3 regions of the Methylobacterium sp. J-043 genome follow, and region 2 is predicted to be linked to each of the others. Evidence: predicted binding sites of a transcription regulator. Region 2 holds the regulator's gene; each other region holds the start of a gene.
What was found. Region 2 encodes LexA, which represses DNA repair genes until DNA is damaged. Its sites were predicted from a motif close to TGTTCNNNNTGTGTTCNG; they were not measured.
Positions count from the first base shown of each region.

Region 1: a site for LexA is predicted at 1,764-1,781, ahead of MKK50_RS01920 (ATP-dependent helicase). Genes of this name have one in related genera too.
Region 3: a site for LexA is predicted at 1,657-1,674, ahead of parE (DNA topoisomerase IV subunit B). Genes of this name have one in related genera too.

Region 1 covers NZ_JAKSYB010000025.1:83,004-86,277, reverse strand. The annotation lists gene MKK50_RS01920 (ATP-dependent helicase) at 1-1,752, opposite strand, end outside; gene MKK50_RS01915 (hypothetical protein) at 1,868-2,107, shown strand; gene MKK50_RS01910 (AsmA family protein) at 2,268-3,274, shown strand, end outside.
Region 2 covers NZ_JAKSYB010000058.1:409,675-412,948, forward strand. The annotation lists gene MKK50_RS17220 (DUF1236 domain-containing protein) at 250-1,107, shown strand; gene lexA (transcriptional repressor LexA) at 1,273-1,995, shown strand; gene MKK50_RS17230 (ComEC/Rec2 family competence protein) at 1,989-3,274, opposite strand, start outside.
Region 3 covers NZ_JAKSYB010000026.1:218,397-221,670, reverse strand. The annotation lists gene parE (DNA topoisomerase IV subunit B) at 1-1,595, opposite strand, end outside; gene MKK50_RS03480 (hypothetical protein) at 1,949-2,140, shown strand; gene MKK50_RS03475 (threonine aldolase family protein) at 2,165-3,205, opposite strand.

The DNA.
Region 1 (3,274 bases), on a different contig from region 2:
GACGCGGTCGGCCCCTTCGGCCTCGGAGGCTTCCATCACCAGGGAGACGTGTTCGAGGAAGGCCGCCATGTCGGGGAATTCCTCCATCGAGCGGACGAATTCCTTGAGGTTTTCGAGCCGCCCGGCGGCGTCGGCCGAACGGTCCTTCTGCCACATCTCGGTGTAGCCGGATTCCTCCAGGATGGTCTGGGCGACCTCCGGATGCGGCTTGCTCTCCACCAGCCGCACCCAGCGCGAGAAGCTCTCGACGAGGCCGCGCAGCATCGAGCGGGCGCGCGGCTTCAGCTCGTCGGTCTCGATCAGCTTGCGCGCGGCCGCCAGGAGGGGAACCCGGTCGGCGCGGGCGAAAGCGTGGAGCGTCTGGAGCGTCGCGTCGCCCAGGCCGCGCTTGGGCGTGTTGAAGATGCGTTCGAAGGCGAGGTCGTCGGCGCCGTTCATGGTCACGCGCAGGTAAGCCAGCGCGTCGCGGATCTCGGCCCGCTCGTAGAAGCGCGGGCCGCCGACGACGCGATAGGGCAGGCCGACCTGCACGAACCGGTCTTCGATCTCGCGCATCTGTGCCGAGATCCGCACCAGCACCGCGATCTCCGAGAGCGCGTGCCCCCTGCGCTGGAGTGACTCGATCGATTCGGCGACCTGACGCGCCTCCTCCTCGGAATCCCATGAGCCCGTGACCGTCACGGGCTCGCCCGCCTCGTCCTCGGTGCGCAGGGTCTTGCCGAGGCGGCCCTCGTTCTTGGCGATGAGCCCGGAGGCGGCGGCGAGGATGTGCCCGGTCGAGCGGTAGTTGCGCTCCAGCCGCACCACGGTGGCGCCGGGAAAATCGTGCTCGAAGCGCAGGATGTTGTCGACCTCGGCACCGCGCCAGCCGTAGATCGACTGGTCGTCGTCGCCAACGCAGGCGACGTTCTTGCGGGCCTGGGCCAGCAGCCTGAGCCAGAGATACTGGGCGACGTTGGTGTCCTGGTACTCGTCCACGAGGATGTAGCGGAAGCGGTCCTGGTAATTGGCCAGGATGTCCGGATTCTCGCGCCACAGCTTGAGGCAGAGCAGCAGGAGATCGCCGAAATCGACGGCGTTCAGGGTGACGAGGCGCGCCTGATACGCTGTGTAGAGCTGCCCGCCCTTACCGAAGGCGAAGGACTGCGCCTCGCCCGGCGGCACCTGTTCGGGGCTCAAGCCCCGGTTCTTCCAGCCGTCGATGGTGTGAGCCAGCGCGCGCGCCGGCCAGCGCTTCTCGTCGATGTTCTGGTCACTGATGACCTGCTTCATCAGGCGGAGCTGGTCGTCGGTGCCGAGAATCGTGAAGTCGGATTTGAGGCCGACCAGTTCGGCGTGGCGGCGCAGGATCTTGGTGCCGATGGAGTGGAAGGTGCCGAGCCAGGGCATGCCCTCGCCCGCCGGCCCGATCAGCCCGCCGATGCGGTGCTTCATCTCGCGGGCGGCCTTGTTGGTGAAGGTCACCGAGAGGATGTCGTAGGGCCGCGCCTTGCCGGTGGCGATGAGGTGGGCGATGCGCGTCGTCAGAACCCGCGTCTTGCCGGTGCCGGCCCCTGCGAGCACGAGCACGGGGCCCTCCGTCGCCTCCACGGCGCGGCGCTGCTCCGGGTTGAGGCCGGAGAGGTAGGAGGCGGCCTCGGGTCGCAGGGCGGCCATGGCGCGGGCGGCGATGGAGGTCGGGGCCGACGGCGCTTCGTCGTCGGACGGGCGCGGCCGGAACGCGCCGTGCGCGTCGTTGGGCTCTTGCATCATACGCGCATCCCTGGACCAAAAGGCGAACGCCGTCGAGACCCGATCCGGAACCGGCTCCACCCCCCACGCGTCACTCCGGAAGCCCGAAACCCATGCCGATGAAGGATGTGAGGCCATGCGCGCCCCGTCTCTCGCCCTCCTGACCCTGCTCACCGCACTCACGCCCGCTTGGGCGCAGAGCCCCGGCAACCGTGGCGCCACGAGCCGGCAGAACCAGTCGTTCGAGTACCGGAACGAGAACCGCAACTTCGAACAGCGACAGACTCTGGAGAACAGCGCCATCCGCAACCAGATCCAGCGGGCGCCGCTCAACGTTCCGCCGCCGGCCGGTCCATCCTTCGGCATCCGCCGCTGACGATCGGCGAAAGCTAGAGCGTGAGATGCGGGCCGGCCACGGCCTGTGCTATGGCCGCAGGGACGCAGGTTTTTCACCGTTCAAGTGGCACCGGCCGTTCGAACGCGTGTGAAACGCGAACGAAGTCCTGCGGTCCGCAGGCCAGGCGGAAGCGATAACGGTGCGTGATTCCCTGACCGCGCTCGCGGGCGCCGTCGTGCTGATTCTCGTGGCGGCCCTTGCGGTGCCGCCGTTCATCGACTGGTCGGCGCATCGCGCGCTGATCGACCGCATGGTTAGCGATTCCCTCGGGGCCGGTGCCCGCAGCGAGGGCGCCATCGACCTGCGTCTGCTGCCCTCGCCGCATCTTCGCCTCGCCCGCCTGCGGCTCGGCGCCGAGGATGGGCCGGCCCTCGACGCGCAAGCCGTCGACGCGGAGATCGCCCTGGCCCCCCTTCTCAAGGGTGAGGTGCGCTTCGTCCAGACCTCGGTCGAGCGGGCCGGGCTCAACCTGCCGGTCTCCGACGAGGCGGTGCTCCTGCCGCGCGAACCGCAAACGCTGCGCCGCGACATCGTCATCGACGACCTGCGCATTCGGCGCCTTACGGTCGCCACGGTACGGACGGGTGAGGCGCCGCAGGAGCAGTTCGCCGCCGAGAACCTGCGCCTCAGGGCGCCCGCGCTCGCCGGGCCCTGGCTGGCGGAGGGAACGGCGAAGGGCAGCCCGTTCCACCTCGCCACCAGCGTTGCCGGCAGCGATGGCGGCCTCTCGCTGAAGCTGACGGGGGGCGGCGACACCATGCCCCGCCTGGAACTCGATGCGCGCATCACCCTCAAGCCCGAGGACGGGTCGGGTGCGGACGGGGCACGCCGCGGCCTCGTGCCGGAGGCGGAGGGCAGCGCCCGGCTCACCGTCGGCCCGCCGGTGCAGCCGGCGGGCGCCGCCCTGCCGCTCACCCTGGCCGCCAAGTTCGCGTCGCGCGGCCCCATGGTGCAGGCCAAGACCGTCGATCTCGAACTCGACCCCGGCGGCAAGGCCGCCCGCCTGTCGGGCAGCGGCCGCCTCGATCTGCGCGAGGCCCGGCTCGGCCTGACCCTGAGGACCCGCCGCCTCGACCTCGACGGGCTGCTGCTCTCCAACGGCGCCCGCGGGCTGCTGGCGCAGGAGCTGACATCGGGCACGCTGAC
Region 2 (3,274 bases):
TGCGGGGGGAGAGAGGCCCGGGCGGCACGAGGGTCAGCTCAAGCGCGGTTCCCCCGTCTCAGTCTTCCCAAGCACATGACAGCCTGACTTTCGGACGCCGAAAGACTCAAGCGTATCCATTCGTGCAACCCCACGGTTTTCCCGAAGAACAAGCTGGAGAGCTTATTCCGGGAACGGTTTTGCGAGGGTTGCCGTTGCGTCCCCGGCTTCGGCACCAAGTCGGTCGCTGAGAAGAAACAGGGACGGAACATGACGAAACTCTTTCGCAGCACGGCGACGGCGGCGATCCTGATGTTGGGCGCGGCAACCGCACTCGCTCAAGGCGGCGGCGGCGGCGGTGTTGGGGCCGGGGGGGCCGGGGGCGGTGGTGCTGGCGCAGGAGGTGCCGGGATGGGCGCAGGCGGTGCCGGTGGAGGCGCTGGCGGCGCTGGCGGCGCCGGTGGCGGTGCGGCCGGCGGAGCACGGGGCGGCGCGGGCGAGGCCGGCGGCGCAGGCGGTGCCCGTGGGGCCGCCGATGTCGGTGGGACCCGTGGCGGCGAGAGCGGCGGGGCACCCGGTGGCGCGTCGCGCGCCGGCGAGAGTGGAGAGCCGGGTAGCCGTGGCGGGCGCGAAGGTGGCCCGGCCCGTGCCGAACAGCCGAGCGAGCGCGGCAACCGCGAGTCCGGGCAGACCGACCGCGGCGGCGCAGGCGAGCGCGGCGGACGGGACGGACGAGACGGGCCGGGCGAGCGCGGCGGGCGTGACGGCCGAGATGGGGCCGGCGAGCGCGGCGGGCGGGATGCGGCGGGTGAACGCGGCGGTGCCGGCGAGCGAGGTGGTCGTGGGGCCGCCACCGAGGCGCGGGGCGCTTCGAAGAACCTGAGCTCGACGCAACGCGGCGAGTTCCGCCAGTCGATCACCCGTTCCAGCGTTCGCGCCGTCACGAATGTCAACTTCGCCGTCCGCGTCGGCACGGCAATCCCGCGCTCGGTCTCGCTGCACCCGCTACCCCCGGCGATTCTCTCGGTGGTGCCGGCCTATCGCGGCCTGCAATTCATTCTCGTCGGGGACGACATCGTCATCATCGATCCTGACACCTACGAGATCGTCGACGTGATCCCGGCCTGATCCGGCTGCACGGTACGACAGGAGAGGCGGCGGGGCGACAGCTCCGCCGCCTCTTTCGCTTCCCGAGGTATGCTTGCGGAACAGGAGAGGAACGTCTAGGCTGTTCGTGCTTTGTTTTCAACGATTCTGCGGCGCCCTCGGCCCGCGCTCGACAGCAGGTGCCGCATGCTGACCCGCAAGCAACTCGAACTGCTCCAGTTCATCCAGCAGAGGATGCAGGAGAGCGGTGTTCCGCCGTCATTCGACGAAATGAAGGACGCGCTCGACCTGAAATCCAAGTCCGGCATCCACCGCCTGATCATGGCGCTGGAAGAGCGCGGCTTCCTCCGCCGTCTGCCGAACCGGGCTCGGGCGATCGAGATCCTGCGCATGCCCGATATGCCGGCGGCCAAGCCCGCATCGTCCGAGCCGCGACGCTTCACGCCGAGCGTGGTCGAGGGCGGCCTTTCGGCCAAGCCTGCCGCGCCGAAGCCTGCCATGCTTCAGGCCCATGACGGCAAGGGCCAGTCGGTGATGGTGCCAGTGATGGGCCGGATCGCTGCCGGTGTGCCGATCTCGGCGATCGAGAGCCAGAGCCATTCGATTTCGATGTCCCCCGACTTCCTGGCGGGCGGCGAACACTACGCGTTGGAAGTGCGCGGCGATTCGATGATCGAGGCCGGCATCCTCGATGGCGATCTCGTGGTGATCCACAAGCAGGAGACCGCCAACAACGGCGAAATCATCGTCGCGCTGATCGACGACGAGGAGGCGACGCTCAAGCGCTTGCGCCGCCGCGGTTCGTCGATCGCGCTGGAAGCCGCCAACCCGGCCTACGAGACCCGCGTGCTCGGTCCCGACCGAGTGCGCATCCAGGGCAAGCTCGTGAGCCTCGTGCGCCGTTACTGAGGGTTCTCGGCGTGCGGCGGGTCTGACGGATCCGCCGCACTCGGATCGTTGAAAGGTTGGGAGTCCGACAGGGCTGCCGGCGTTGTCGTGCCGGAAGGACGGGGCTGCCAGGGCTGCAGCCGATCGGCCCCTCGCGCGGTGACGATGTCAGGCCCTGCTGTTCCAAGGCGGATCGCTGTGGCCCCCCGCGCCGCCAGAAATGCCCGGTCGGCGATCAGCGGCGCGGCACAGCCAGGCGGGGCACGCAAGCGGCTGATGAGGATGTCGGCCCGGGCGCAATCCTCGGCGAAGGCGCGCTTGTCGGTGACGAGGGCGACGGCACGGCCGTCCACCGCCGTGAGGGTGCAGCCGATCCGGTCGCAGCGCGGACCGGCGGCGCCGGTTGCGGCCTCCGGACGGCGCCCGTCACCGTCGGCCTTCAACCATTGTTCGAGTACGAAGCCGGGCGGGCGTCCGAGGACTACGAGGCGGCCGTCCTTGCCGCGGACCGCAGCGCCCGCCCCATCCCGATCGATATAGATGTCGTACCGGATCGGGCTCGCGGCGAGGGCGATTCCAAGCCCGGCCGGTATGAGGGCGAGGAGACGCAGCCGCGATACGGGGAGTGTTGCCAGCAGCAGGGCGACGGCGAGCAGCATCAGCGCACCCGTCCCGAAGGCCGGCAGCACGACGGTGGCCTGCCCAAACCCCGCGATCCAGGCGGAGATCTCGAGCATGCCGCGCACCGCAAGCCCCATCAGCCACCAGACCGGACGGTCGAGGGCGAAGGGATAGGCCAGCATGCCGAGTACCGCCGCGGGCATCACCGCGAGCGAGACGAGCGGCAGGGTCAGCGCGTTGCCGACGAGGCCGAAGGGCTGCACGGTCTGGAAGTGGTAGGTCGCGAACGGCGCGGTGGCGAGCTGCGCCACCAGCGTCGTGGCAAACGTTCCGACCACCGCCTTCGCCACCCATGAGGCGGCCCGCGCGATCCGGGACGAGCTGTCGGTTCGTAAGACCCGCCCGTCGATGAGCGGCGCGCAGGCGATGAGGCCGGCCACCGCGCCGAACGACATCTGAAAACTCGGGCCCAGCAGCGCCTCCGGTTCGCGGGCGAGCGCCAGGATCGCCGCGAGGGCGAGGTTGCGCAGGCTGAGCGCCGGGCGGTCGACGAGGATCGCGCCGAGCATCACCAGCGTCATGATCAGTGCCCGCTCGGCGGCGACATCCCAACCCGAGAAGGCGCAGTAGGCGGTCACGCCCAGCATCGCCGTACCCGCCGCGATCTTCTTGATGGGCC
Region 3 (3,274 bases), on a different contig from region 2:
TTCGCGCCGGTGCCGCAACCGAGTGCCAGCGTTAGGTCCGAAATGAGCTGGTTGGCCCCGAGCTTATCGCGGCTGGCGGACGCCACGTTCAGGATTTTTCCACGCAAGGGGAGAATGGCCTGAGTCGTGCGATCCCGCGCCTGCTTGGCGGAGCCGCCGGCCGAGTCGCCCTCGACGATAAAGATCTCCGAGCGTTCCGTGCCGGCGGCCGAGCAATCGGCGAGCTTGCCGGGCAGGCGCAGCTTGCGGGTCGCGCTCTTGCGGGCAACCTCCTTCTCCTGGCGGCGGCGCAGGCGCTCCTCCGCCCGGTCGATCACCCAGTCGAGCAGCTTGTTGGCCTGGGCGGGCGAGGCCGCGAGCCAGTGGTCGAAGGCATCGCGCACCGCCGTCTCGACGATGCGGGAAGCCTCGACCGTCGCGAGCTTGTCCTTGGTCTGGCCCTGGAATTCCGGCTCGCGGATGAAGACCGAGAGCATCGAGGCGCAGGTGGCCATCACGTCGTCGGTGGTCACCGCCGTCATGCGCTTGGCTTGGTTCACGCGCTCGGCGTGTTCGCGCAGGGCTCGCAGCAGCGCGACGCGCAAACCTGCCTCGTGGGTGCCGCCCTCCGGCGTCGGGATCGTGTTGCAGTAGGAATGCGAGACGCCGTCATCGGCCACCGTCCAGGCCACCGCCCATTCGAGCGAACCGTGCGAGCCGGGCTTCGTGATCTTCCCCGAGAAGATGGAATCGAGGACGAGCTCCTTCCCCTCGATGTCGCGGGCGAGATAGTCCGAGAGGCCGCCGGGAAAGCGGTGCACGGCCTCGGCCGGCACATCCTCCAGCCCTTCGAGCAGGGCAGGGGCGCAGCGCCAGCGGATCTCGACGCCGCCGAACAGGTAGGCCTTGGAACGGGCCATTTTGAACAGGCGCCGCGGATCGAACTTGAGCGAGCCGAAGATCTGCGCGTCGGGGTGGAACCGCACCCGCGTGCCGCGCCGGTTCTGCACCCGCCCGATCGTCTCCAGGCTTCCCTGCGCATGGCCGCGGGAGAACGTCTGGCGATAGAGGGTCTGGTTGCGGGCGACCTCGACCTCGAGCACGTCCGAGAGCGCGTTGACCACCGAGATGCCGACGCCGTGCAGGCCGCCCGAGGTCTCGTAGACCTTCGAGTCGAACTTACCGCCCGCGTGCAGCGTAGTCATGATGACCTCGAGCGCCGACTTGCCGGGGAATTTCGGGTGGGGATCGACGGGAATGCCGCGGCCGTTATCGGTGACGACGAGAGAGCCCGATTCCTCCAGTTCCACCTCGATGAAGCTGGCGTGGCCCGCGACCGCCTCGTCCATGGAGTTGTCGATCACCTCGGCGAAGAGATGATGCAGCGCCCGCTCGTCAGTGCCGCCGATATACATGCCGGGCCGGCGCCGCACCGGCTCCAACCCTTCCAGCACTTCGATCGCCGAAGCGTCGTAGCCGGCCTCCGCCGTTTCCGGCACCGGCACCGGAGATTGCGCCGGAGACGGCGCCACGGGGGTGAGGCGGCGGCGGCGCTCGGCCTCCGCGGCGGGAGGCTTGGCACCGGGTCCGAACAGGTCGCGTGCCGGATCGCTCACGCGACGGCTCCTCGAATCGGGTCGGAGACGGGCTGCATGGCTCTTCATACCCTCGTTGTATCGGAACAAACAGGAAACAAAAAGTCTTCTGTCCGCTTCCGCCGGTCGCAGTACCACGATGGCCGGCCGTGTTCGAAGCCCGACCGTCCTGCCAAGCCCGGCGCAGTGTCATCTCAGTGATGCGGGCGGATGGTTAAGAGTGCCTCTCGAAGCCGGCGCCGGGCGGCAATCCTGCGGCCGAAACGAGGCAGCGAAACGTTAAGGGGGCGCAGCCCAGGATGGCAGCGGGAACAGAAGACGGTTTCCGGACGTTAACTCGCCAAGGTCAGCTTGACCGTAAGGGAGCCACGCCGATGACCCCCGCCGCCGCCCAAGCGCGTCACCTCTCCCTCATGCGCCTGGAACAGGCCGCAGGCCAAGCCTTCGGCTACGCCGACGAGCCCGAGCCAACCGCGTCCCGTTCGGCGATGCTGCTCTCGTCATCGGGTTTTGCCATCGCCACCGTGGCGACGGCTCTGGCGGCCACCATCACCTACCTCGTCTGATCGGGCTGATATCCGTCACAACGATCACGCCGCCGCGGGCAGGGCGCAGAGGCGAATGTCTCGCGCCAGCGCATCGACCCGCGACGGCTCCGAGTCCCAGGCGAACATGAAGCGGGACGCCCCGCCGATGAAGCCGTAGAACTGCCAGCCGCGGGCGCGCAGCGCCTCTTGGACCGTGGCAGGCAGGTTCAGGAACACGCCGTTGGCCTCTACCGGTGCCGCGAGCGAGATGCCCGGCACGTCGGCAATCCCCCGCACGAGCCTTTGGGCGCACGCGTTGGCGTGTCGGGCGTTGTCGAGCCACACCCCGCTTTCCAGCATGCCGACCCAGGGGGCCGAGAGGTAGCGCATCTTCGAGGCGAGCTGGCCCGCCTGCTTGCAGCGATAGTCGAAATCCTCCGCGAGCCCGCGGTCGAAGAAGATCACAGCCTCGCCCACCGCCATGCCGTTCTTGGTGCCTCCGAAGCAGAGGACGTCGACGCCGGCCTTCCAGGTCAACTCGGCCGGGGAGGCGTCGAGCGAGGCGCAGGCATTGGCAAAGCGCGCGCCGTCCATGTGCAGGCGCAGGCCCGATGCGCGGCAGACGGCCGAGATCGCCGCGATCTCGTCAAGGGAGTAGACCCGCCCCGTCTCCGTCGCCTGGGTCAGCGTGACGGCTCGCGGTTTCGGGAAATGGATGTCGCTGCGCTTGCCCGAGATCGTCCGCACGACCTCGGGGGTGAGCTTCCCGTCATCGGTCGCGGCGGTGAGCAGCTTCGAGCCGTTGGAGAAGAATTCCGGCGCGCCGCATTCGTCGGTCTCGATATGCGCCGAGTCGGCGCAGATCACGCTGTGGTAGGATTGGCAGAGCGAGGCCAGCGCCAGCGAGTTCGCCGCGGTGCCGTTGAAAACGAAGAAGACCTCGCAATCGGTCTCGAACAGCCGCCGGAAACCGTCGGCGGCGGCCTGCGTCCAGGTATCGGCGCCGTAGGCGGGAGCGTGCCCGGCATTGGCCGCCTGCATCGCGGCGAGAGCCTCCGGGCAGATCCCGGCGTAGTTGTCGCTGGCGAATTGCTGCTCGGCCACGGCACGCTCCGGCTTCATATCGGCAAAAAACAAGGCCGGGCGGTGAGGGATCCGCCCGGCCTCATGACA